One region of the Nonomuraea sp. NPDC059007 genome, then DNA from elsewhere that is predicted to be linked to it. Evidence: riboswitches for the same ligand, from Rfam matches in the RefSeq annotation. Region 1 holds a riboswitch; each other region holds the start of a gene.

Region 1 (5,224 bases):
CGGCCCCCGATCGCCGCCACCCCGAGCGCGATCGTGTGCAGTCCGGGCAGCCGCGCCCAGACCAGGTCACCGAGCCCATGCGACTCGAGCAGCACGGTCTTGCCGGTGCGTAAGAGCTTGCCGACCAGGCTGTTGCGCATGTCGGCCGTGGTGTCCTTGAGCGAGTCCGGCAGCTGGTGCACGCTCACCAGGCGCAGCCGTTCCCCCTCGATCAGCACGAAGCCGCCGGCGTCCGCGCCGGTCAGCTCGGTGAGGCTGGCGGCGATGCGGTCGAGTACGGCGGGCAGCTCCAGCTCCGAGTTGATGTCGCCGACGACGTCGTTGAGCCGGCGCACCAGCCGCTCGCGGCGCGCCACGCGCAACCTGGCGCCCTCGTCCTCCTGCGTCAGGTGGTGCACACAGACGTAGCCGGCGACGGAGCTGCCCTGGAGCAGCGCGCTGGTGTCGATCCGCACGTCCAGCAGGCTCCCGTCGCGGCGGAAACGTTTGGTGTGCAGCGAGACCTGGCCGCCGGTGCGCACGCGTTCGAGCACCGCGTTGTGCTCGGCGGTCAGCTCGGCCGGCACGATCGGGGCCCGGCGCCCGACGATCTCCGCGGCGGTCCAGCCGAACAACCGTTCGGCTGCGGGATTCCAGTGGAGCACCGTCTGATCCCGGTCGAGAGCGATGATCGCGTTGGGGGAACTGGCGAGCACGACGGCGGCGAGGTCGTCGTCACTACCTGCCCGCATGTCTCCCACATCTCCATACTGCCCGTGGCTGGGTGCTTCCGTCGGGCGATCCGTCCGATACGCTGCGGTCACGGGTTCCCAGGTGGCGAAGTGGGTGAGGGTATGTCGAGCGGTGACCTCGATGCCCTGCTCCGCGTGACCTCTTCGACCTACCGCAGCGAGGACCCGCCCGACGTCGCCTTCGGCCGCTACGACGGCGCGGTCGGCAGGCTCGTCCTCGCCGTGACCGCGCGCGGGGTCGTGACCTGCAGTTTCGACGAAGAGAACGCGGTGTTCGAGCGGGTCGCCAAGCAGTTCGGCTCCTTCATCGGGCCCGACGCCGCCCGGCTCGACCCGGTGCGCCGCGAGCTCGACGCGTTCTTCTCCGGGCGCCTGCGCACGTTCACCACGCCGGTGGACCTCACCCTCGCCACGCCGTTCGCCAAAACGGTTCTGCAGAAGATGATGGCGGTGCCGTACGGGACGACCACGACCTACGGCGAGATCGCCGAGCGCATCGGCCGGCCGCGCGCGCTGCGTGCGGTCGGGAACGCGCTCGCCCAGAATCCCGTCTGCGTGATCGTCCCGTGTCACCGGATCGTGCAGGCCGACGGCGAACTCGGCGACTACGCCGGAGGCGCCGCCGCCAAGCGCCACCTCCTGACCGTCGAGAGCCGCTGACTCACTTCACCGCCGCCCGCCCGCGCGACCGGCTGAGCAGTCCGATCAGCAGCGTCACCAGCGCCGCCACGATGGCGCCGCCGAGCGCGCCGTTCATCCACGGCTGGCGTACGGCATCGCGCAACGGCAGCCAGATCGCGTCCCATGCCGCGACCGTCGGCGTGCTCGTGGTCACCCAGTAGGCGGCGAAGCCCAGCGCCCACGGGATCAGCATCGACCAGCGGGCCGGCGCGTTCTCCGCGGTGTTCCACCGGGTGCCGCCGCCCAGCAGGAAGTAGTCGACCGCGAGCACCGCGAACATCGGCACGAAGACCGCGCCGATCACCCCGAGGAAGGCGCCGTAGGAGGTGACGTCGACGGCCAGCGCGATCGCGACCGTCAGCACGCCGATGGCGGTGGAGAAGATCCGCCGGTCCACCCTCGGCATGAGGTTCTGCAGGGAGACGGTCGTGGAGTACACGTTCGCGAACGACTGGTCGGTCTCGCGCAGCACCAGGATGGCGAAGAACAGCGCGCCCAGCGGCGCCGCCACGAACGGCGCGAACACCGCGGTGGAGTCGGCCGCGACCGCCGAGGCCCCGGCCAGCGCGACCGCGTAGACGCCCAGGCCCAGGCAGGCGATCTGGGCCAGCGTGTAGCCGCCCACGACGCCGGTGAAGGCGGCCCTGCTGGAGCGCGAGTGCCGCGCGAAGTCGGCGGCCAGCGGCACCCACGAGATCGACAGCGCGATCACGTAGTCGACGGCCGGGGCGAACGCGGTCCAGTCGCCACCGGTCTGGGGCGGCGCCTTGCCCAGGAAGTCCACGGCGAACCAGACCATCGCGATGATCACGCCGATCGTGACGTACCTGCGCAGCAGCCTGATCGCGCCCAGCGGCCAGATCGTCAGCGCCGTGGTGATCGCTCCGGCGACCAGCACCCAGACGGCGTACGGCACCGCCGTACCGAAGATGGCCATCGCGCCGTTGGAGATGACCCAGAGCTCGAACGCGCCCCAGCCGATCATCTGGACGATGTTGAGCACGGTCGGGATGTAGGACAGCTTGGCGCCGAACAGCCCGCGCAGCAGGACCATCGCCGGTTTGCCCGTCTGGGTGCCGGGGATGGCCGACAGGCCCACCATGGCGGTGCCGATCAGGCTGCCGACCGCGGTGGCGGTGAGCGCCGCCGCCAGGCTCAGCGGCGCGTCGCCGAGGGGGTTGAGCAGCAGCAGCGCGCCGGAGAAGCCCAGCAGGCTGACCGCGAGGTTGGCCCACAGCGCGCCCTGGTCGAGCACGCCGAGGGTTTTCGGCGTGGCCCCGTCCAGGGTCAGGGCCACCTCCGAGTGGTGGGGGTCATCAGAGTGGTGTGATCCATCGACGACACGCGTCATCGTGAACGCTCCCTACGCCGGCATTACCCGGTCAGGTTCATGCGGTCGGCAATGCGTGGGGATTGCCCTCTCAGCCCGGCCGTGCCCGAGCTCCCGCGCTTATGTAAGTTTCAGGCGGATTATGCCATTCGCCCGGCAGGTGGCAAGACACCGGGCGGTCCTGAGGCCTGGGAGAATGGGTACATGACGGTTCCCGAGATCGAGGCCAAGGACGTGCCCGCGGGCGCGTACCTGCTGGACGTGCGTGAGCAGGGCGAGTGGGTGGCGGGGCACGCGCCCGACGCCGTGCACATCCCCATGGGCGAGCTGCAGTCCCGTCTCGACGAGGTGCCCGCCGGGCAGCCCGTGTACGTGGTGTGCCGGGTGGGCGGTCGTTCGGCGCACGCGGCGGCCTGGCTCAACCATGTCGGCCGCGAGGCGGTCAACGTGGGCGGCGGCATGCAGTCGTGGGAGGCGGCCATGCGGCCGATGGTGAGCGAGAGCGGCCAGGAGCCGTTCGTGGCCTGACCCCCGAATGCCAGGTCCGACCGCCGCCAGCATCGGGAGGGCGGCCGGGAGAGCATCGGAGCATGGGATACGAGATCAGCGCCATCGACCCGGTGATCGTGCGCGAGCTGCTCCGGGCGGACGACGCGGGCCGGGCGCCCCGCTTCAGCATCGACGAGGAGGGCGGCGCGCCGCTGCGGTGCTGCCTGCGCAAGGCGGCGGCGGGCGAGCGGATCGCCCTGGTGTCGTACGCGCCGCTGCGCCGCTGGGCCGCCGAGACCGGCGCCGACCCCGGGCCCTATGACGAGCTGGGGCCCATTTTCGTCCACGCCGAGCCGTGCGAGGGACCCGGCACGACCGCTTGGCCCGCCGCCCACACCGCCCAGCGGGTCCTGCGTGCCTACACCGCCGACGGGCGCATCCACGGCGGCCGTCTCCTGCCCGAGGGCGCCGACCCCGAGGTGGCGCTCAAGGAGGTGTTCTCCGATCCCGAGGTGGCGTTGGTGCACGTTCGGGCGGTCGAGTACGGCTGCTTCCAGTTCGCCGCCCACCGGGCTACTTGAGCAGGCGCGACAGACGGCGGTCGGCGAGCGGCTTGCCGCCCGTCTGGCAGGTCGGGCAGTACTGCAGCGAGGAGTCGGCGAACGAGACCTCCCTGATGGTGTCGCCGCACACGTCGCAGGGCTGCCCGGCCCGGTTGTGCACGCGCAGGCCCGACTTCTTCTCCGCCTTCAGGTCCTTGGCCGCCACCCCGTGCGCCCGCTCGACCGCCTCGCGCAGCGTGGCGACGATCGCCTCGTGCAGATCGGCCACCTGCGCGTCGGTCAGCGAGGCCGCGATCTTGAACGGGGACATCTTGGCCGCGTGCAGCACCTCGTCGGAGTAGGCGTTGCCGATGCCCGCGATCACCTTCTGGTCGCGCAGAAGACCTTTGATCTGGGTACGGTTGCCACCCACGATCCCCTTCAGCACGTCCACGGTGAAGGTGTCGGCCAGCGGGTCGGGGCCGAGCGAAGCGATACCCGGCACTTCATCCGGATTTTTCGTGACATAGACGGCCAGGCGCTTCTGCGTGCCCGCCTCCGTCAGCTCGAACCCGGGGGCCAGGCCCTCGTCGTCGGGCGCCAGCCGTACCCGGACCGCCAGCGGGCCCTTGCCCGGACGGACCGGCTTCGCGCCCGAGAGGTCGTCCTTCCAGCGCAGCCACCCGGCGCGCGCCAGATGGATGATCAGGTGCAGACCGTCACAGTCGAGGTCGAGGAACTTGCCGTGCCGCGCCACGCCGGTCACGGTGAGCCCGCCGAGCGCGCTGACAGGCGGATCGAAAGTCTTGAGCGCCTGGAAGGCGACCACGTCGACGGCCAGGATCGTCCGGCCCACAGCCCGCTCACGCAGGAAATCGGTGAGCGACGCCACTTCTGGAAGTTCGGGCATGCATCCAGATTATGGTCCACAGGCTGTGGAAAACACGGCGCTAGGGTCAAGGTATGAACGTGACGATCGCCGAAGAAGTCCTCCTTCTCGCCCACAGCGAAGAAGAGGGCAAGCAGCTCATCCCCGGCACCCAGCTGGACACCGCGCTGGGCGGCGCCATCCTCGCCGAGCTGGCGATCAACGACCGGCTGGAACTCTCGGACAAGAAGGTGTCCGTCAAGAACGCCGCCCCGCTCGGCGACCCCGAACTCGACGCCGTCCTCGCCCGCATGGCCGAGGACGGCAAGGCCCGCCGCCCGGTGTGGTGGGTGCAGAAGCTGTACTCCGGCAAACTCCGCAAGCGTCTTCTGGAACGGCTGGCCGCCGCCGAAGTCCTGAGCGAGGAGCGGGCCAAGGTGCTCGGCCTGTTCCCCACGTCCCGCTGGCCCGAGGTGGACGGACGGGTCGAGGCCGAGATCCGCGCCCGGGTCGCCGCCGTGCTGGGCGGCGCCGAACCCGACGCGCGCACCGCCGTCCTGATCGCGGTCCTGCACGCCGCCAA
Region 2 (5,224 bases), on a different contig from region 1:
CGTGCACGGCCAGGCCGTCGCGGTCGTCGGCCACCCAGGAGCGCAGCCTGGGCCAGGCGTGGTAGAGCGCGGCGCTGGCCGGGGCGACCAGGTCGTCGGAGACGGCCACGAGCCTGCCGGTCTCGGTGTCCTCGGGGGCGACCTTGAGGCTGCGCCGTACCAGGAGACCGGCCTCCGCGAAGTGGGCCAGCACGCCGAGGTCCTCGGCCTCGTCGCGCGGGATGCGGCGGAGCGTCTCGCCGTCGAGCATCCGCAGCAGCAGGCCGGGCACGGCGCGCTGCTGCTCGGGGGTGAGCGCGGCGTAGACCTCCTCGGCGACCTCGCCCAGCGGCCGCTCGCCGCCGAGGCCGTCCGGCGGCTTGACCTCGGCCGCCAGCTCCGCGCCGGCGCTCGGCTCCGCGCTGCCCAGCAGCCCGAGCAGCAGTTCGGGGGCGGTCGGGCGCGCGGCGGGGTCCTTGGCCAGCGCGCGGGCGACCAGCGAGCGCAGCGGCTCGGCCACGTCGCCGGGGTCGGGGTCGACCGTGAGCACCCGGTGCATGACGCCGCCGAGGCTCTCGGCCTGGAACGGGTCCTCGCCGGTGGCGGCGAACAGCACCACCCCGCCCCAGGCGAACACGTCGGCGGGCGGCCCGGCGCGGCGGCCGGTGAAGACCTCGGGCGCCATGTAGGTGGGGGTGCCGCCGATGAAGCTCGTGCTCGCCCCGTCGGTGGTACGCGCGACGCCGAAGTCGATCACCCGCGGCCCGTCCGGACCGAGCAGCACGTTCTCCGGCTTGAGGTCGCGGTGCACCACGCCCGAGCTGTGGACGGCGGCCAGCGCGGTGGCCAGCGCGACGGCCAGCCTGAGCAGGGAGTCGCCGGAGTAGGGGCCGTGGCGTTCGAGCGCCTGGCGCAGGTTGGGGCCCTCGACGAACTCACTGACGATGTACGGCCGCTCGGCGTCCAGCCTGGCCTCGACCACGCGGGCGGTGCAGAAGGAGGCCACCCGGCCGGTCGCCGCCGCCTCCTTGGCCAGTTGCCCGCTCAGCCCGCCGTGCAGGACCTTCACCGCGAAGCGGCGGCCCTCGGCGTCGTAGGCGTCGTAGACGACGCCCTGGCCGCCCGCGCCGAGCCGGCCGGCCAGCCAGTAGCCGCCAAGCCGTTCGGGGTCACCGGGCACCAAGCGCATCGTCACTGCCCCTTAGATGCGCACAACGCGGAATTGGTTGGCAGCGGCAACGCCACAGGTCCCTCGCGCGCCTCGAGGGACCCGTGCGTCATGATCATTATGACAGGGGTTTCCACTCCGTCCGCAGCACGGACATCGTCACCGAGTCGTACCACTGTCCCTCCCACAGCAGCGCGTCACGCTGCACGCCCTCCCGCACGAAGCCGACCTTCTCGTAGACGTGCTTGGCGCGGTCGTTGAAATCGTATACGCCCAGCTCGATGCGGTGCAGAGGGGTCGTGGCGAAGGCGTGGCCGAGCACCAGGCGGATGGCCTCGGTGCCGTAACCCTTGCCGAACGCCCGCGCGCCGACCAGCGCGATGCGCAGGTTGCACGACAGGTTGTCCTTGTCGAGCTCGTTGAGCACGACCTCGCCGACGTACCCGTCCGCGGCCATGATGGCCAGGTCGAGCCGGTCCTCGTGGTCGCGTCGCGTGGTGTACCACTCCAGGGCCGCCTTGGGGGAGATCCCGTCGTGGGTGTGGGAGCCCGTGAGCCGGGCGACCTCGGGGTCGTCGCACAGCTCGATCAGGCCCTCGACGTGCTCGGGCCCGACGGGTACGAGGGTCACCCGGTCACCGGCGAGGGTGGGTTTGTTCGCGAACATTTCCCTAATTTATAGAGCCTCGTAAATGGTTGTCGCCGTGTTTTCCGGGGTGGCCGTGGAGACGTCGAGCCGCAGGTCGGCGAGCTGCAGGAAGTACGGCCCGCGCCGCGCCCGCATGGCGGAGGGCGAGAACTCCGGGCGGTGGTCGGACGAGCGCATCCGCTGGGCCAGGATCTCGTCGGGGGCGTCCAGCCAGACCACGAAGGCCGCGCGCAGCGCCTCGCGTACCCGCGGGTCCTCCACGGTGCTGGCCGCCGCCGCGATCACCTGGGGCGGCTCGGTCAGCGCGTGGAGCACGTGCTCGGCCTCCCTCCGGTGCAGCACGTCCGCGCCCTCCGCCTTCGCGATCTCGGCGGCGCTGGCGCCGTAGCGTCCGCGCAGGTACGGGTCGCTGTCGCTGAGCGGCACGCCCAGCTCGCGGGCCAGCAGTTTGCCGACGGTCGTCTTGCCCGAGCCCATGAGCCCGATCACGACGACAGGTTTGTTCTTCGACATGGGGATAGGTGTTTCCTCTGGAGGTGCATTATGACAATCGCCGGAGGCATCATCCTCATCATGCTCGGCGCGATCCTGACCTGGGCGGTCGAGTTCGACCTCGCCGGTCTTGACATCAATGTGATCGGCGTCGTCCTCATGATCGGTGGTCTGGCCGGGTTGCTGTTCGGTCTGTACCGGATGCACGTTACCCGCAGGGTGATCGAGGAGCCGATCTACGAGGACCCGCACGCGCGCCGTACGACGACGGTCTACGAGGAGAGGCGGCGGATCGACGAGCCGCCGCTGTAAAGGGTCTTGTGCGTACCCCGGGTCGCCGGGGTACGGTGGCGCGGTCCGAACGCGGGAGCCCGGTGCAACGGGCTGAGAGGACGGCTGGAGCAGCCGCCGACCGCCAGAACCTGATCCGGGTAATGCCGGCGAAGGGAGTTTGCGCGATGAGTGACGCGCGCTTTTCCAAGATCCATCTCGGTGATCTGCGGGTCCCCATGCGGCGGGTGCACCTGTCGAACGGGACGTCGGTGGAGCTGTACGACACCTCCGGGCCGGACAACCCCGACATCACGCGGGGCCTGCCGCGGTCGCGGGAGGTGTGGGTGCTCGAACGCGGCGACGTCGCCCGCTACGGCGGCCGCCAGGTGCGGCCCATCGACGACGGCTTCAAGGAGCAGCAGGCCTGGGCCCGCGCGAACACCGAGGTCTTCCCCGGCGACGGGCGCAAGCCGCTGCGGGCCACCGGGGCGCCGGTGACCCAGCTCGCCTACGCGCGGCGGGGCGTGGTCACCAAGGAGATGGAGTTCGTCGCGGTCAGGGAAGGAGTGAGCGGCGAGTTCGTGCGCAAGGAGGTGGCGGCCGGTCGGGCGATCATCCCGGCCAACGTCAACCATCCGGAGAGCGAGCCGATGGTCATCGGCCGCAACTTCCACGTGAAGATCAACGCCAACATCGGCAACTCCGCGGTCGCCTCCTCGATCTCCGAGGAGGTGGAGAAGATGACCTGGGCCACCCGGTGGGGCGCCGACACCGTGATGGACCTGTCCACCGGCCGCAACATTCACACCACCCGCGAGTGGATCATCAGGAACGCGCCGGTGCCGATCGGGACCGTCCCGATCTACCAGGCGCTGGAGAAGGTCGGCGGCGTGGCGGCCGACCTGTCGTGGGAGGTCTACCGGGACACGCTGGTCGAGCAGTGCGAGCAGGGCGTCGACTACATGACCGTGCACGCGGGGGTACGGCTGGCGTACGTGCCGCTGACCGCGCGGCGCAAGACCGGCATCGTCTCGCGCGGCGGCTCGATCATGGCGGCGTGGTGCCTGGCCCACCACCGGGAGAGCTTCCTCTACGAGCACTTCGAGGAGATGTGCGAGCTGCTGGCGAGCTACGACGTGGCCTTCTCGCTCGGGGACGGCCTGCGGCCCGGCTCGATCGCCGACGCCAACGACGAGGCGCAGTTCGCTGAGCTGCGCACGCTGGGCGAGCTGACGAAGATCGCCCGCGCGCACGACGTGCAGGTCATGATCGAGGGGCCCGGCCACGTGCCCATGCACAAGATCAAGGAGAACGTGGACCTGCAGCGCGAGATCTGCGACGACGCCCCGTTCTACACGCTGGGCCCGCTGGTGACCGACGTCGCGCCGGGCTACGACCACATCACCTCGGGCATCGGCGCCGCGATGATCGGCTGGTACGGCACCGCCATGCTCTGCTACGTCACCCCCAAGGAGCATCTGGGCCTGCCGGACAAGGACGATGTCAAGACCGGCGTCATCACCTACAAGATCGCGGCCCATGCCGCCGACCTCGCCAAGGGGCACCCCCGGGCGCAGGAGTGGGACGACGCGCTGTCGGACGCCCGCTTCGAGTTCCGCTGGGAGGACCAGTTCAACCTGTCGCTGGACCCGGTGACGGCCCGGTCGTTCCACGACGCGACGCTCCCGGCCGAGCCCGCCAAGACCGCGCATTTCTGCAGTATGTGCGGGCCGAAGTTCTGTTCGATGAAGATCACCCACGATGTCCGGAAATATGCGGAGGAACATGGATTGACGGACTCCGCGGCCATTCAGGCGGGCATGGCGGAGAAGGCGGTGGAGTTCACTGAGAGGGGTGGCGAGGTCTATCTGGATCCGGCGGACCCAAAATAGCGAGTAGGACTCACATTGGGTCTTGACTGGCGTCTGTAAGGAGCCCACGCTGAGGGCGTGATCAGCCGCATACTCGCCGTCCTGGTCGCCATCGCCCTGCTCGCGTTACCCGCCCCCGCGTCATCCCGCAGCGAGCAGCCCGTGAGCGGCTTCATCGACGCGCACAGCCATCTGATGTCCTACGAAGCGTTCGGCGGCAAGCTGCTCTGCGGCAAGCCGTTCGATCCGGGCGGCATCGCCAGGGCTCTGGTCGACTGCCTCGACCACTTCCCGAACGGCGAAGCCGCCTGGTTCGAGAACTTCACCCGCACCGGACAGCCGACCGGCACCCACGACCCGGTCGGCTGGCCCACGTTCAAGAGCTGGCCGGCGCACGACTCGCTGACCCACCAGCAGGCCTACTACACCTGGATCGAGCGCGCCTGGCGCGGCGGGCTGCGGATCATGGTGAACGACCTCGTGGCCAACCGCCAGCTCTGCGAGATCTACCCGCTGAAGACCAACCCCTGTGACGAGATGGGCTCCATCCGCCTGGAGGCCCGCCGTACGTTCGAGATGCAGGACTACATCGACCAGCAGAGCGGCGGCCCCGGCCAGGGCTGGTTCCGCGTGGTCAGGAGCCCGGCCGAGGCCCGCTCTGTCATCGCCGCCGGGAAGCTCGCCGTGGTGCTCGGCATCGAGACCTCCGAGCCGTTCGGCTGCCGGCAGACGCTCGGCATCCCCCACTGCACCAAGGCCCAGATCGACCGGGGCCTGGATGAGATGTACCAG
Region 3 (5,224 bases), on a different contig from region 1:
GTTCTCCCCGATCAGGGTGGGCACCTTGACGTAGCGGGTCTGCGCGAAGTACGCGCCGGTCATCGCGATCGCGGCGACCATCACGGTGGCCAGCCCGATGAGGAACCAGCTGGGCTTGAACCCCTTGCCACTGCCACGCGACCGGCGCGGCGGCGCCGGCGGGGCGGTGTGGAGGTCGGCGCGCGGCTGGATGAGCGTGTGGCTGGGCGGCGGCACGTGCTGCGGGCCCGACATGCGGGCGTGCGCCCCGCTGTGGGGCGAGGTGTGCGGCGGGGTGCTCTGCCTCGGCAGCATCCGGTGGGCGTCGACGGCGGCGACCAGCATCGCGGTGGCGTCGGCCGGCCGGTCCTGCGGGTCGCGGGCGGTGGCGTGGGTGACGAGCGTGTCGATGAGCGGCGGCGTCTCATGCACCAGCGACGACGGCGGCGGCACGCTGTCGTGCACGTGCCGGTAGGCCACCGACATGGGCGTCTCGCCGTCGTAGGGCTGCTGCCCGGTGACCAGCTCGAACAGCATGATCCCCGCGGCGTAGACGTCACTGCGCACGTCGGCGCCGCCGGTCGTCACCTGCTCGGGCGACATGTAGCCGATCGTGCCGATCATCACGCCGGTACGGGTCTGGTTCGTGGCCTCGATGGCGCGGGCCAGGCCGAAGTCCACGACCTTGACCCGGCCGTCGTCGGTCAGCAGGACGTTCTCCGGCTTGACGTCGCGGTGGACCATCCCGCTCTGGTGGGCGGCGCCGAGCGCGGCGAGCACCGGGATCATGATCTCCAGGGCCTCGCGGGCGGGCAGCCTGACCCGCTCGCGCAGGATGTCGCGCAGCGTCTTGCCCGGCACGTACTCCATCGACAGGTAGACGATGTCGCCGTCGGTGCCCTGGTCGAAGACGTGCACGACGTTGGGATGGGAGAGGCTGGCCACGGACTTGGCCTCGCCGATGAACCGGCGCACGAACGCGGGGTCCTCGGCCAGCGAGCGGTGCATGACCTTCAGCGCTACCGTGCGGTCGAGCCTGACGTCGAGCGCGAGGTAGACGGTCGCCATCCCGCCCCGGGCGATCCGGGACTCGATGCGATAGCGCCCGTCGAGCAGTCGCCCGACGAGAGGGTCCGCGGTCGTCGTGTCCACGTGGCCGAGTTTACGGTCGTTTTGCCACTGGAGGGGCCTGACCATCCGAAACCGATGCCATTACGTGGCACTCCGTCGTCACTAAGGGTGCATGGGCGAGGACGCTTCAGCATAGCGGCGGCGGGGGATGCGCCCGGCCCGGCGCGCCATCAGGCCGGCCTGAACGGCCTGCTTCATCGCCGCGGCCATGAGCTCGGGCCGCTGCGCCCTGGTCACCGCGGTGGCCAGGAGCACCGCGTCACAGCCCAGCTCCATGGCGAGTGCGGCGTCGCTGGCGGTGCCGATCCCGGCGTCCAGGATGACCGGCACGGAGGCGGCCTCGACGATGAGCTCGATGTTGTGCGGGTTGCGGATGCCGAGCCCGGAGCCGATGGGCGCGCCGAGCGGCATGACCGCCGCGCATCCGGCCTGCTCCAGGCGGCGGGCCAGAGCGGGGTCGTCGCCGATGTAGGGCAGCACCACGAACCCGTCGGCCACCAGCCGCTCCGCCGCGTCGAACGTCTCGATCGGGTCGGGCAGCAGCGTGCGCTCGTCGGCGATGACTTCGAGCTTGACCCAGTTGGTGCCGAGCGCCTCGCGGGCCAGCCGGGCGGTCAGGACCGCCTCGCCCGCGGTGAAGCACCCCGCGGTGTTGGGCAGCACCTTGATGCCGCGCTCGCGCAGCACGTCGAGCACGGAACCGGGCGCCGACGGGTCGAGCCGCCGCATCGCCACCGTGGTCAGCTCGGTGCCCGAGGCGGCCAGCGCCTGGTCGAGCACCTCCAGCGAGGGGGCGCCGCCGGTGCCCATGATGAGGCGGGAGGCGAACTTCTCCCCGCCGATGATCAGCTCATCCACCCTGCACCGCCGTCAGCACCTCGACCCGGTCGCGGTCGGCCAGCGCCGTGGTCTCCCACGAGCTGCGCGTGACCACCTCGTCGTTCACGGCCACCGCGACGCCCTTGGTGGCTTCGGTCAGCGTCCGTACGGCCTGCGCCACCGTCGTCCCGCGGGGCACCTCATGCGCGGCCCCATTGATCGTCACATTCATGAAATATCCCCCTTCGGGATGAAAATTCGGGTTGGTTCTGGAGGCGGTGGACCTAGGGCGTGAACCGGGCGGGCGAGCACAAGGACGACAGCTCGCGCTCCTCGCCCATGAGGACGGCGGCCGTGAGCGGGGCCAGCAGCACCCCGCCCCGGTGATGCCCGGTGGCCACCAGCAGCCCCGGCTCAGCACCCGGCCCGATGAGCGGCAGGTTGTCCGGCGTGCCGGGCCGCAGCCCCGCCACCACCTCCGCCAGCTCCAGCTCGGTCACCCCCGGCACCAGCTCGCGGGCGTCGCGCAGCAGCTCGTACACCCCGCCCGCGGTCACCCGGGTGTCGAACCCCAGCTCCTCCTGCGTGGCCCCCACGACCAGCTCGCCGTCGCCGCGCGGCACCAGGTAGACGGGCAGCCCGTGCACCGTGCCCCGCACGCACCTGCCCAGGAGCGGCCGCGGCGAGCGCAGGCGCAGGATCTGCCCCTTCACCGGCCGCACCGGCACCGGGGCCAGCGCGCCGCTCCACGCCCCCGCCGCCAGCACCACCCGCTCGGCGCGCAGCTCCTCCCGATCCGGCTCTGGGTACGGCTCGCCGCCGGAGTCACCCGGGCTCAGCCGTACACCCTGGACGCCCTCATCGCCGCGCAGCAGCTCGCGCACCCGCGCCCGCACGATCGGGACCCCGAGGCGCTCCAAGGCGGCCAGCAGCGCGCCGGCGACCCTGCGCGGGTCCACCCAGGCGTCGCCGGGCGCCAGGAGGCCGCCGCGCACCGACGGCGCGAGCATGGGCTCCAGGCGGCGGCACTCGCGCCCGCTGAGCCGTTCGACCCGCAGGCCCAGCTTCTCCATGAAGCCCGCGGTCTCCTCCAGGACGGCCAGGTCGTCGGCGCCGAAGGCCACGTCGAGCGTGCCGTCGGCGCGGTAGTCGAGCGCCCCGGGGCCGAGGCCCGCGTCGGCGGTCAGCTCGGCGGCGAAGGCGGGCCAGCGCGCCAGCGAGGCCGCGCCCAGGCGCAGCAACGGCTCCTCGGTGAACGTGACCTCGCTCACCGGCGCGAGCATCCCCGCCGCGGCGTGGGTGGCGCCCGAGGCGGGCGCGGGGTCGACGACGGTGACGGGCCGTCCTGAGCGGGCCAGGCGCCAGGCCACGCTGAGCCCGACGACGCCGCCGCCCACGATCACGTGCATGTCCGCTCCCTACGCCGGCATGATCCGGATCAGGTGTCTTGCGGTCGAAGGCCCGATGAAGCCTTCCTCTCAGTCCGGTTAAGGCCGGACTCCCGCGCGTCTTACGGTCCCAGCCTACGGCCTCGGCAGGCACTCCCACGAATGACCCCGGTATGGTCGGAACCGTGGATCACGTGGTGGTGGTGGGAGCCGGCCTGGCCGGAGTACGCAGCGTCGAATCGCTGCGCGGGCGCGGGTTCGAAGGAAGGATCACTCTCCTCGGCGAGGAGCGGCACCGGCCCTACGACCGTCCACCCCTGTCGAAGGCGGTGCTGCTGGGCACGAGCGACGACAGCTTCGTCGACACCGACCTGGCCGCCCTGCGGGCCGACTTCCGGCCGGGCGTGGCCGCGAAGAGCCTGCGTGAGGGCGTGGTGGAGACCACCGAGGGCGAGCTGCCCTACGACGGCCTGGTGATCGCGACGGGTTCCGAGCCGATCCGGCTGCCGGGCGAGGGCCCCCAGCTGGTGCTGCGTACGCTCGACGACGCCCACGTGCTGCGGGCCGCCCTGGTGCCCGGCGCGCGGGTGGCCGTGGTGGGCGCGGGCTGGATCGGCGCCGAGGTGGCGACCGCGGCGCGCAAGGCGGGCTGCGTGGTCACCGTGATCGAGGCGGCCGGCACGCCGCTGTCGCACGCGATCGGCGAGATGGGCGCGCGCACGCTGCCCTGGTACGAGGGCGTCGACCTGCGGCTCGACACGATGGTCAGCGAGGTCGTCGAAGGCGGCGTGGAGCTGGTCGGCGGCGAGTTCGTGCCCGCGCACGTCGTGGTCTCCGGCATCGGAGCCCGCCCGGTGCTCGAATGGCTCGCCGACGCCGACATCGACCTGCACAACGGCGTCGTCACCGACGAGCACCTGCGTACCTCCCTGCCCGGCGTGGTGGCCGTCGGCGACTGCGCCAGCTGGTGGTCGCGCCGGTTCCAGACCCGGATGCGCGTCGAACACTGGGACACCGCGCTCAACTCTCCCGACGTGGCCGCCGCCACGCTGCTGGGCGAGAAGGCGGTCTACGACCCGGTGCCGTACTTCTGGTCGGAGCAGTTCGGCCACATGCTGCAATACGCCGGATATCACCCCGCGGGCGGCCGGGTCGTGTACCGCGAGGGGGAGAAGTGGTCGGCGGTGTGGCTGACCGCGGAAGATCGGATCACCGCCGTGCTGGCCGCCGACCGGCCCCGCGACCTCGTCCAGGGCCGCCGTCTCATCGAGGCTGGCGCCCGTCTTGATGTGGAACGCCTGGTAGATCCGGATGTGACCCTACGAGATTGTGTTGTTTGAGCAAGCACTCCATGTGGTAGTTGTGGTTTCGTGACGCTTTCTGTTGCACAGATCGACCGGGAGACCGACCAGCTCGTCAGCGAGTGGCTCACTCTCCCCGAAGTGGCCGCGCGCCTGGATCTCACGATCGGGCGGGCCAAGCAACTCCTCAAAGACCACAAGCTCCTCGGCGTACGGCGAGGCAGCGGCGGGCCCCAAGTGCCCGCGGTCTTCCTCGACGGAAAGGAAGTGATGAAGGGCCTGCCAGGCACGCTCACCGTGCTGCAGGACGCCGGCTACGACGAAGCCGAAGCCCTGCGCTGGCTCTTCACCCCAGATGACTCACTGCCAGGATCGCCCGTTGACGCGATCAAGGCCGGTCGGCACACAGAGGTCAAGCGGCGTGCCCAGGCCCTCGGTTTCTGAGGCCCGCCTCTACCTCTGCACCGACGGGCGGCGAGGACGCGGCGACCTGGCCGACTTCCTCGACGCCGTGCTGGCCAACGGCGTGGACATCGTCCAGTTGCGGGAGAAGGGACTCGAGGCGCGCGAAGAGCTCGCGCTGCTCGAGGTCTTCCGCGACGCCTG
Region 4 (5,224 bases), on a different contig from region 1:
GCGTCGGCGGCGCCGAAGCCGGCCGTCTCGTGGACGGCCAGGCAGTGCTCGTCGTAGCGGGCCTTGTTGGGGCCGTAGATGACATGGGTGCTCATGGCCGGGATCAGCCAGAAGTGGCGGACGATCATCTCGTGGGCGCCGCGGGCGAGTTCGGCGGCGGCCTCGCGCCAGCCCATGGCGGCTGAGTCGGGCAGCCGGATCTCGCCGAAGACGTGGTCGGCGGCCAGCTCGACGAGCCGGTCCTTGCTCTTGACGTGGTAGTACATGGCGGTCGCGGCCGAGTCGAGCTGGGCGCCGAGCCGCCGCATGTTCAGGCCGGCCACGCCCTCGGCGTCCAGGACCTCGACGGCGGCCAGGACGATCTGCTCCTTGGTCAGCGACATGCCGCCATCGTATTGCACTTAGTTCAACTACGTCCTACAGTTTTACTAAGTTCAAAAACGAGGAGACATCCATGAACGCCCGCATCGCCGCAGCGGTGATCCAGCTACTGACCGTGGTCCCGTTCCTGCTGGGGATCTACTCCGTGACCTTCTACGGCGCCGCCGCCCAGCGGGCCGCCGAGGCCGAGATGGCCCGCCAGAACCAGCCCCTGGAACTGCTGACCGGGAACGGCATCAGCTTCGCCGGCAGCGAGGGCCTGGCGATCGTGATCATCGTCATCCTGGTGGTCCTGGCGCTGCTCAACCTGACCGGCAGGCGGATCGGCCGGATCCTCTCCTGGATCTTCCAGCCGATCCTGCTCGTGCTCGGCGTCGTCATCATTCCCGGCCAGGTGTTCACGGCCCGCTTCCTGGAGCCGGTGCTGCCCGGCGTGGACACGCACACGCTGGTCGCCGCGGCCCTGGGCGCCATGCCCGCCTGGGCGACGACCGTCAGCTGGGCCAAGCTCGTGCTCACCACCGCCGGCTCGGTCGCCGTCGTGGTGCTGCTGATCCGGGCGGCTAAAGCCACTTCGCGGTAGGCCAGGACTCCAGTTGCCAGGCGCTGTCCCAGAACATCCACTCGAACTCCGCCGCCTTCACGAAGGCGGCCCGCATCTCCTCCAGGAGCGCCGGGTCGGCCTCGGCGGCGAGGCGGTCGGTGATCTGCTTGGCCCGCGTGACCGACGCGGCGTACTCGGGGTCGGCGTAGGTGGCGATCCAGGCGCGGTACGGATGGGTCTCGGAGCTGCGGCCCACCAGCGCGGTGCCGACGTCCTCGTAGATCCAGAAGCAGGGCAGCACCGCCGCCGCCAGCACCGGGTACGGCGCCGACAGCGCGGTGGCCTGCAGCCAGGAGGAGTAGCCGAGGGCCGTGGGCGAGGTGGGCACGCCGGTCAGGTCGGCGGCCGTCAGGCCGTACTGCTCGATGTAGCCCTCGTGGAGGGTGCGCTCGGCGGCGATGGCGTCGTGGGCGGCCTGCGACCAGAAGGCCATCTCGTCCGGGTCCGCCGCCCTGACGGCCGCGGTGGCCAGGGCCTTGGCGAACGCCTCCAGGTAGCGGGCGTCCTGGACGATGTAGAAGGCGAAGCGCTCGCGGGAGAGCGTGCCGTCGCCCAGGGCGGTGTTGAACGGATGCTCGTGGATGGCCCGCAGCAGGCCGGCGGTTTGGGTCCAGGCGTCGTCGGTGAACACGACAGTCCCTTCGCTAGTCCGAACTAGATCAGGTTCGACGGGTTTGGATCTCAGCCCTTGTCGGGCACCCCGCGTCGCGCGCTCACAGTAACAGCCGCCAATGCGGTGAGTCCCATCAGGAGGGCGCCGAACCAGAGGGCGCCGGTGATGGCCAGGTTGTCGGCCACGATCCCGCCGAACGCGGCGCCGAAGGCGATGGCCAGGTTGAAGACGGTGGTGTTCAGCGCGGTCGCCGCCTCGGCCGAGGCTCCGGCGCCCTTCAGGATCCAGGTCTGCACGGCCACGGGGGCGCCGCCGTAGGCCAGGCCCCAGATCAGCAGCAGGATCGAACCGGTCACCGGCGTGGTGCCGGCCAGCGGGAAGATCACCATGATCACGGCCAGGGTCGCGCTCAGCGTGACGACCCGGCGCCTGACGTCCCAGGACGAGCCGACGAAGGTGCCGACGACTCCGGCGACGCCGAAGCCGAGCAGGACCGGGCCGATCAGGTCGGCGGGCACGCCGGAGACGTTCTGCAGGATCGGGCTGATGAAGGTGAAGGCCGCGTACTGGCCGCTGACCACGAGGAACGTGGAGATGACGGCGGCGCGGACGACCGGATTGCGGAACTGGCGCGGCAGTTCGCGCAGGCGGACGGGGGCGGTGGCGGGAATCCTCGGCAGCAGCCACAGCAGCGCGCCGACCACCAGCAGGGCCAGCACGCCGACGGCGGCGAAGGCGACCCGCCAGTCGGTGAGCCCGCCGATGAGCGTCCCGGCCGGGACGCCGAGCACGTTCGCCGCGGTCGCACCGCCGAAGGCCAGCGAGGTGGCCCGCGCGACGTGACGTTCCGGCACCAGCCGTACGGCGATGCCCGCCGCGAGCGCCCAGAACCCGCCGATCCCGATGCCGACCAGGAACCGGGAGGCCAGCATGACGCCGAAGTTGGGCGCGACCACGGAGACCGCGTTGGCCACCACCATCAGGCTGAGCAACCCGATCAGCACGGTACGCCGGTCCAGCCGCCCGATCGCCACGGGCAGCAGGGGCGCGGTGGCGGAGGCGACCAGGCCGGGCACGGTCACCATGAGCCCGGCGGCGCCCTCGGAGATGTCCAAGGAGCCGCCGATGGCGGTGAGCAGGCCGACGGGCAACTGCTCCACGGTGACCATGGCGAACGTGCCCACGGCCACGGCCGCCACGGCCAGCCATTCCTTCAGTGAGACCTCTTCTCGCGTGACGATGGACACGCCGATCACCTCTCATTGATAATCTTAACGTTGAGATATCACCACTTTATTGTGTGAACGTCAAGTCTGTTAACGCTAAATCTGTGAACGTTAAGAGGTTTCGCCATGAGCGACGCGGTGGACATGCTGCTGGCCCAGTGGAAGAGGGAACGCCCCGACATCGACCCCTCCCCGATGGGGATCATCGGCCGGGTCTCCCGGCTCAGCCTGCTGTTCGGGGGCGAGCTCAAGACGTTCTTCCAGGAGCACGGGCTGGAGCGATGGGAGTTCGACGTGCTGGCCACGCTGCGCAGGTCCGGCGCGCCGTACGAGCTGAGCGCGGGGGAACTGCTCAAGGCGGCCATGGTCACCTCGGGCGCCATCACCAACCGGATCGACCGCATGGAGGCCAAGGACCTCGTCGAACGCGTCAGGGCCAGCGGCGACCGCAGATCGGTGCGGATCCGGCTCACGCCGCAGGGGCTGGAGCTGGTCGACCGGCTCGTCGGGGCGCACGTGGACAACGAGGAACGCCTGCTGGCCGCCCTCGGTCCCGCCGAGCGCGATCAGCTGGCCGGGCTGCTGCGCACCTTGCTGGAGTCGCTGGGAGACACGAGCCTGGTAGAATGAAGATGGAGAGGGCCGCTTCCCGTGATCACGGGGGCGGCCATGCTGCGTTCATGACCTTTCTCAGCCAGCTCGCGCGCACCGAGCGGTTCACGCTCGGCCGGCCGTCCTCCTTCACCGTCTCCGCCGACGGGCGTACCGTTTTCTTCCTGCGTGACAGCAGCTTGTGGGCTCATGCCCAGGGTGAGGAACGCCTGGTCGCGGGGCCCGGCATCACCGCGTACGCGGCCGACGACGACGGCCGGGTCCTGGCCTTCGAGCGCGACGGGCAGCTGTGCACGGCCGGCGGAGCGCTGCCCACGGCCGAGCCGGTGCGCGCCCCCCGCCCCGACCCCACAGGCGAGCGCATCGCCTACGTCAGCGCGGGCGCGCTCCGGGTCATCGGCGTGGACGGCGACGGCGACCGGGCCGTGGCCGAGCCCGACGGGCCGGAGGTGACGTGGGGGCTGCCCGAGTACGTCGCGCCCGATTCGATCGGGCGGCGCGAAGGCTTCTGGTGGGCGCCCGACGGGCAGCGGTTGCTGGTGGCGCGGGTGGACACCGCGCCCGTCCAGCGCTGGCATCTCGCCGATCCGTCCGATCCGTCGCGGCCGTCGCGCTCCTTCCCGTATCCGGCCGTGGGGACCGCCAACGCCGACGTGACGTTGTGGATCGTCGATCTCGACGGGACGAGGATCCGGGTCGAGGCCGACGACGAGTACCTGACCGCCGCGGGCTGGGACACCCACGGGCCCTACGCCGGCGTGCAGAGCCGCGACCAGCGCCGGGTCCGGCTTCTCGCCGTCGATCCCGCCACCGGGCGGACGGAACTCCTGGACGAGCGGCGTGACGCCGCCTGGGTGACGCTGGTGCCGGGGCTGCCGCGCCGTACCGGGAAGGGGGTGTGGCTCACGAGCGACGACCGCGACGACACCCGCACCCTCCTGTACGGCGGGCGGCCCGTCACCCCGCCCGGCCTGAACCTGCTCGAGGTGCGGTCGGTGGACGGCGAGAGCGTGCTGTTCACCGCCACCGACGAGCCCACCGAGACCCAGCTGTGGTCCTACCACCCGGACGCCGGCCTGGAGAAGCTCGGCCGGGCCGGACTCGACGACACCGCGCGCGGAGGCACGACGGTGATCGGCGCCAGGATCCGCCCGAGCGGCGAGGAGATCGTCTCCCACGCCGAGAAGCCGGTGCTCGACCTCAGGATGCGCCTGCTCAGGCTGGGCCCGCGCGAGCTGCGGGCGGCGCTGTTCCTGCCGTCGTGGCACCGGGAGGAGGACAGGCCGCTGCCGGTCCTGGTGGACCCGTACGGCGGGCCGGCCATGCGTAAGGTGACCGCCGAGCCGTTCTGGGCCAGCTACGTCTCGCAGTGGTTCGCCGAGCAGGGCTACGCGGTGCTCGCGGTGGACGGCAGGGGCACGCCGGGCCGCGGCCCCGCCTGGGAGCGCGCGATCCATCTCGACATCGCCCAGCCGGTGCTCGACGACCAGGTCGAGGGCCTGCACGAGGCGGCGAAGCTGGAGCCGGCGCTCGACCTGAGCCGGGTGGCGATCCGCGGCTGGTCGTTCGGCGGCTTCCTGTCGCTGGTCGCGGTGCTGCGCCGGCCGGACGTCTTCCACGCGGCGATCGCCGGCGCGCCCGTCACCGACCAGCGCATGTACGACACCCACTGGCGCGAGCGTCACCTCGGCCAGCTGGACGAGCACCCGGAGGCCTACGACCGGTGCTCGCCGCTGCTGGAGGCCGAGCGGCTGACCAGGCCGCTGCTGCTGATCCACGGGCTGGCCG

The links. A riboswitch is a leader RNA that binds a small molecule or an ion and turns the genes downstream of it on or off. The one in region 1 is predicted to bind thiamine pyrophosphate.
Region 2: another riboswitch for thiamine pyrophosphate. It lies ahead of thiC (phosphomethylpyrimidine synthase ThiC); the one in region 1 lies ahead of ACFWY5_RS12785 (purine-cytosine permease family protein).
Region 3: another riboswitch for thiamine pyrophosphate. It lies ahead of thiO (glycine oxidase ThiO); the one in region 1 lies ahead of ACFWY5_RS12785 (purine-cytosine permease family protein).
Region 4: another riboswitch for thiamine pyrophosphate. It lies ahead of tenA (thiaminase II); the one in region 1 lies ahead of ACFWY5_RS12785 (purine-cytosine permease family protein).

Annotation. Positions count from the first base shown of each region.
Region 1 covers NZ_JBHYJD010000006.1:320,780-326,003, forward strand. Annotated here, with positions in the region: gene ACFWY5_RS12775 (PAS domain S-box protein) at 1-731, opposite strand, end outside; gene ACFWY5_RS12780 (methylated-DNA--[protein]-cysteine S-methyltransferase) at 834-1,391, shown strand; gene ACFWY5_RS12785 (purine-cytosine permease family protein) at 1,393-2,763, opposite strand; TPP riboswitch at 2,756-2,870, opposite strand; gene ACFWY5_RS12790 (rhodanese-like domain-containing protein) at 2,947-3,270, shown strand; gene ACFWY5_RS12795 (DUF1203 domain-containing protein) at 3,333-3,812, shown strand; gene ACFWY5_RS12800 (Fpg/Nei family DNA glycosylase) at 3,805-4,683, opposite strand; gene ACFWY5_RS12805 (GPP34 family phosphoprotein) at 4,737-5,224, shown strand, end outside.
Region 2 covers NZ_JBHYJD010000001.1:352,465-357,688, reverse strand. Annotated here, with positions in the region: gene ACFWY5_RS01570 (protein kinase) at 1-1,168, opposite strand, end outside; gene ACFWY5_RS01565 (GNAT family N-acetyltransferase) at 1,266-1,814, opposite strand; gene ACFWY5_RS01560 (shikimate kinase) at 1,824-2,309, opposite strand; gene ACFWY5_RS01555 (DUF6458 family protein) at 2,340-2,600, shown strand; TPP riboswitch at 2,642-2,754, shown strand; gene thiC (phosphomethylpyrimidine synthase ThiC) at 2,747-4,453, shown strand; gene ACFWY5_RS01545 (Coagulation factor 5/8 type domain-containing protein) at 4,511-5,224, shown strand, end outside.
Region 3 covers NZ_JBHYJD010000005.1:20,335-25,558, reverse strand. Annotated here, with positions in the region: gene pknB (Stk1 family PASTA domain-containing Ser/Thr kinase) at 1-1,131, opposite strand, end outside; gene ACFWY5_RS09445 (thiazole synthase) at 1,213-1,968, opposite strand; gene thiS (sulfur carrier protein ThiS) at 1,961-2,161, opposite strand; gene thiO (glycine oxidase ThiO) at 2,214-3,338, opposite strand; TPP riboswitch at 3,328-3,444, opposite strand; gene ACFWY5_RS09430 (NAD(P)/FAD-dependent oxidoreductase) at 3,503-4,657, shown strand; gene ACFWY5_RS09425 (Rv2175c family DNA-binding protein) at 4,688-5,062, shown strand; gene thiE (thiamine phosphate synthase) at 5,040-5,224, shown strand, end outside.
Region 4 covers NZ_JBHYJD010000017.1:201,626-206,849, reverse strand. Annotated here, with positions in the region: gene ACFWY5_RS28020 (TetR/AcrR family transcriptional regulator C-terminal domain-containing protein) at 1-383, opposite strand, end outside; gene ACFWY5_RS28015 (hypothetical protein) at 455-964, shown strand; gene tenA (thiaminase II) at 945-1,616, opposite strand; TPP riboswitch at 1,604-1,698, opposite strand; gene ACFWY5_RS28005 (MFS transporter) at 1,667-2,845, opposite strand; gene ACFWY5_RS28000 (MarR family winged helix-turn-helix transcriptional regulator) at 2,951-3,454, shown strand; gene ACFWY5_RS27995 (prolyl oligopeptidase family serine peptidase) at 3,505-5,224, shown strand, end outside.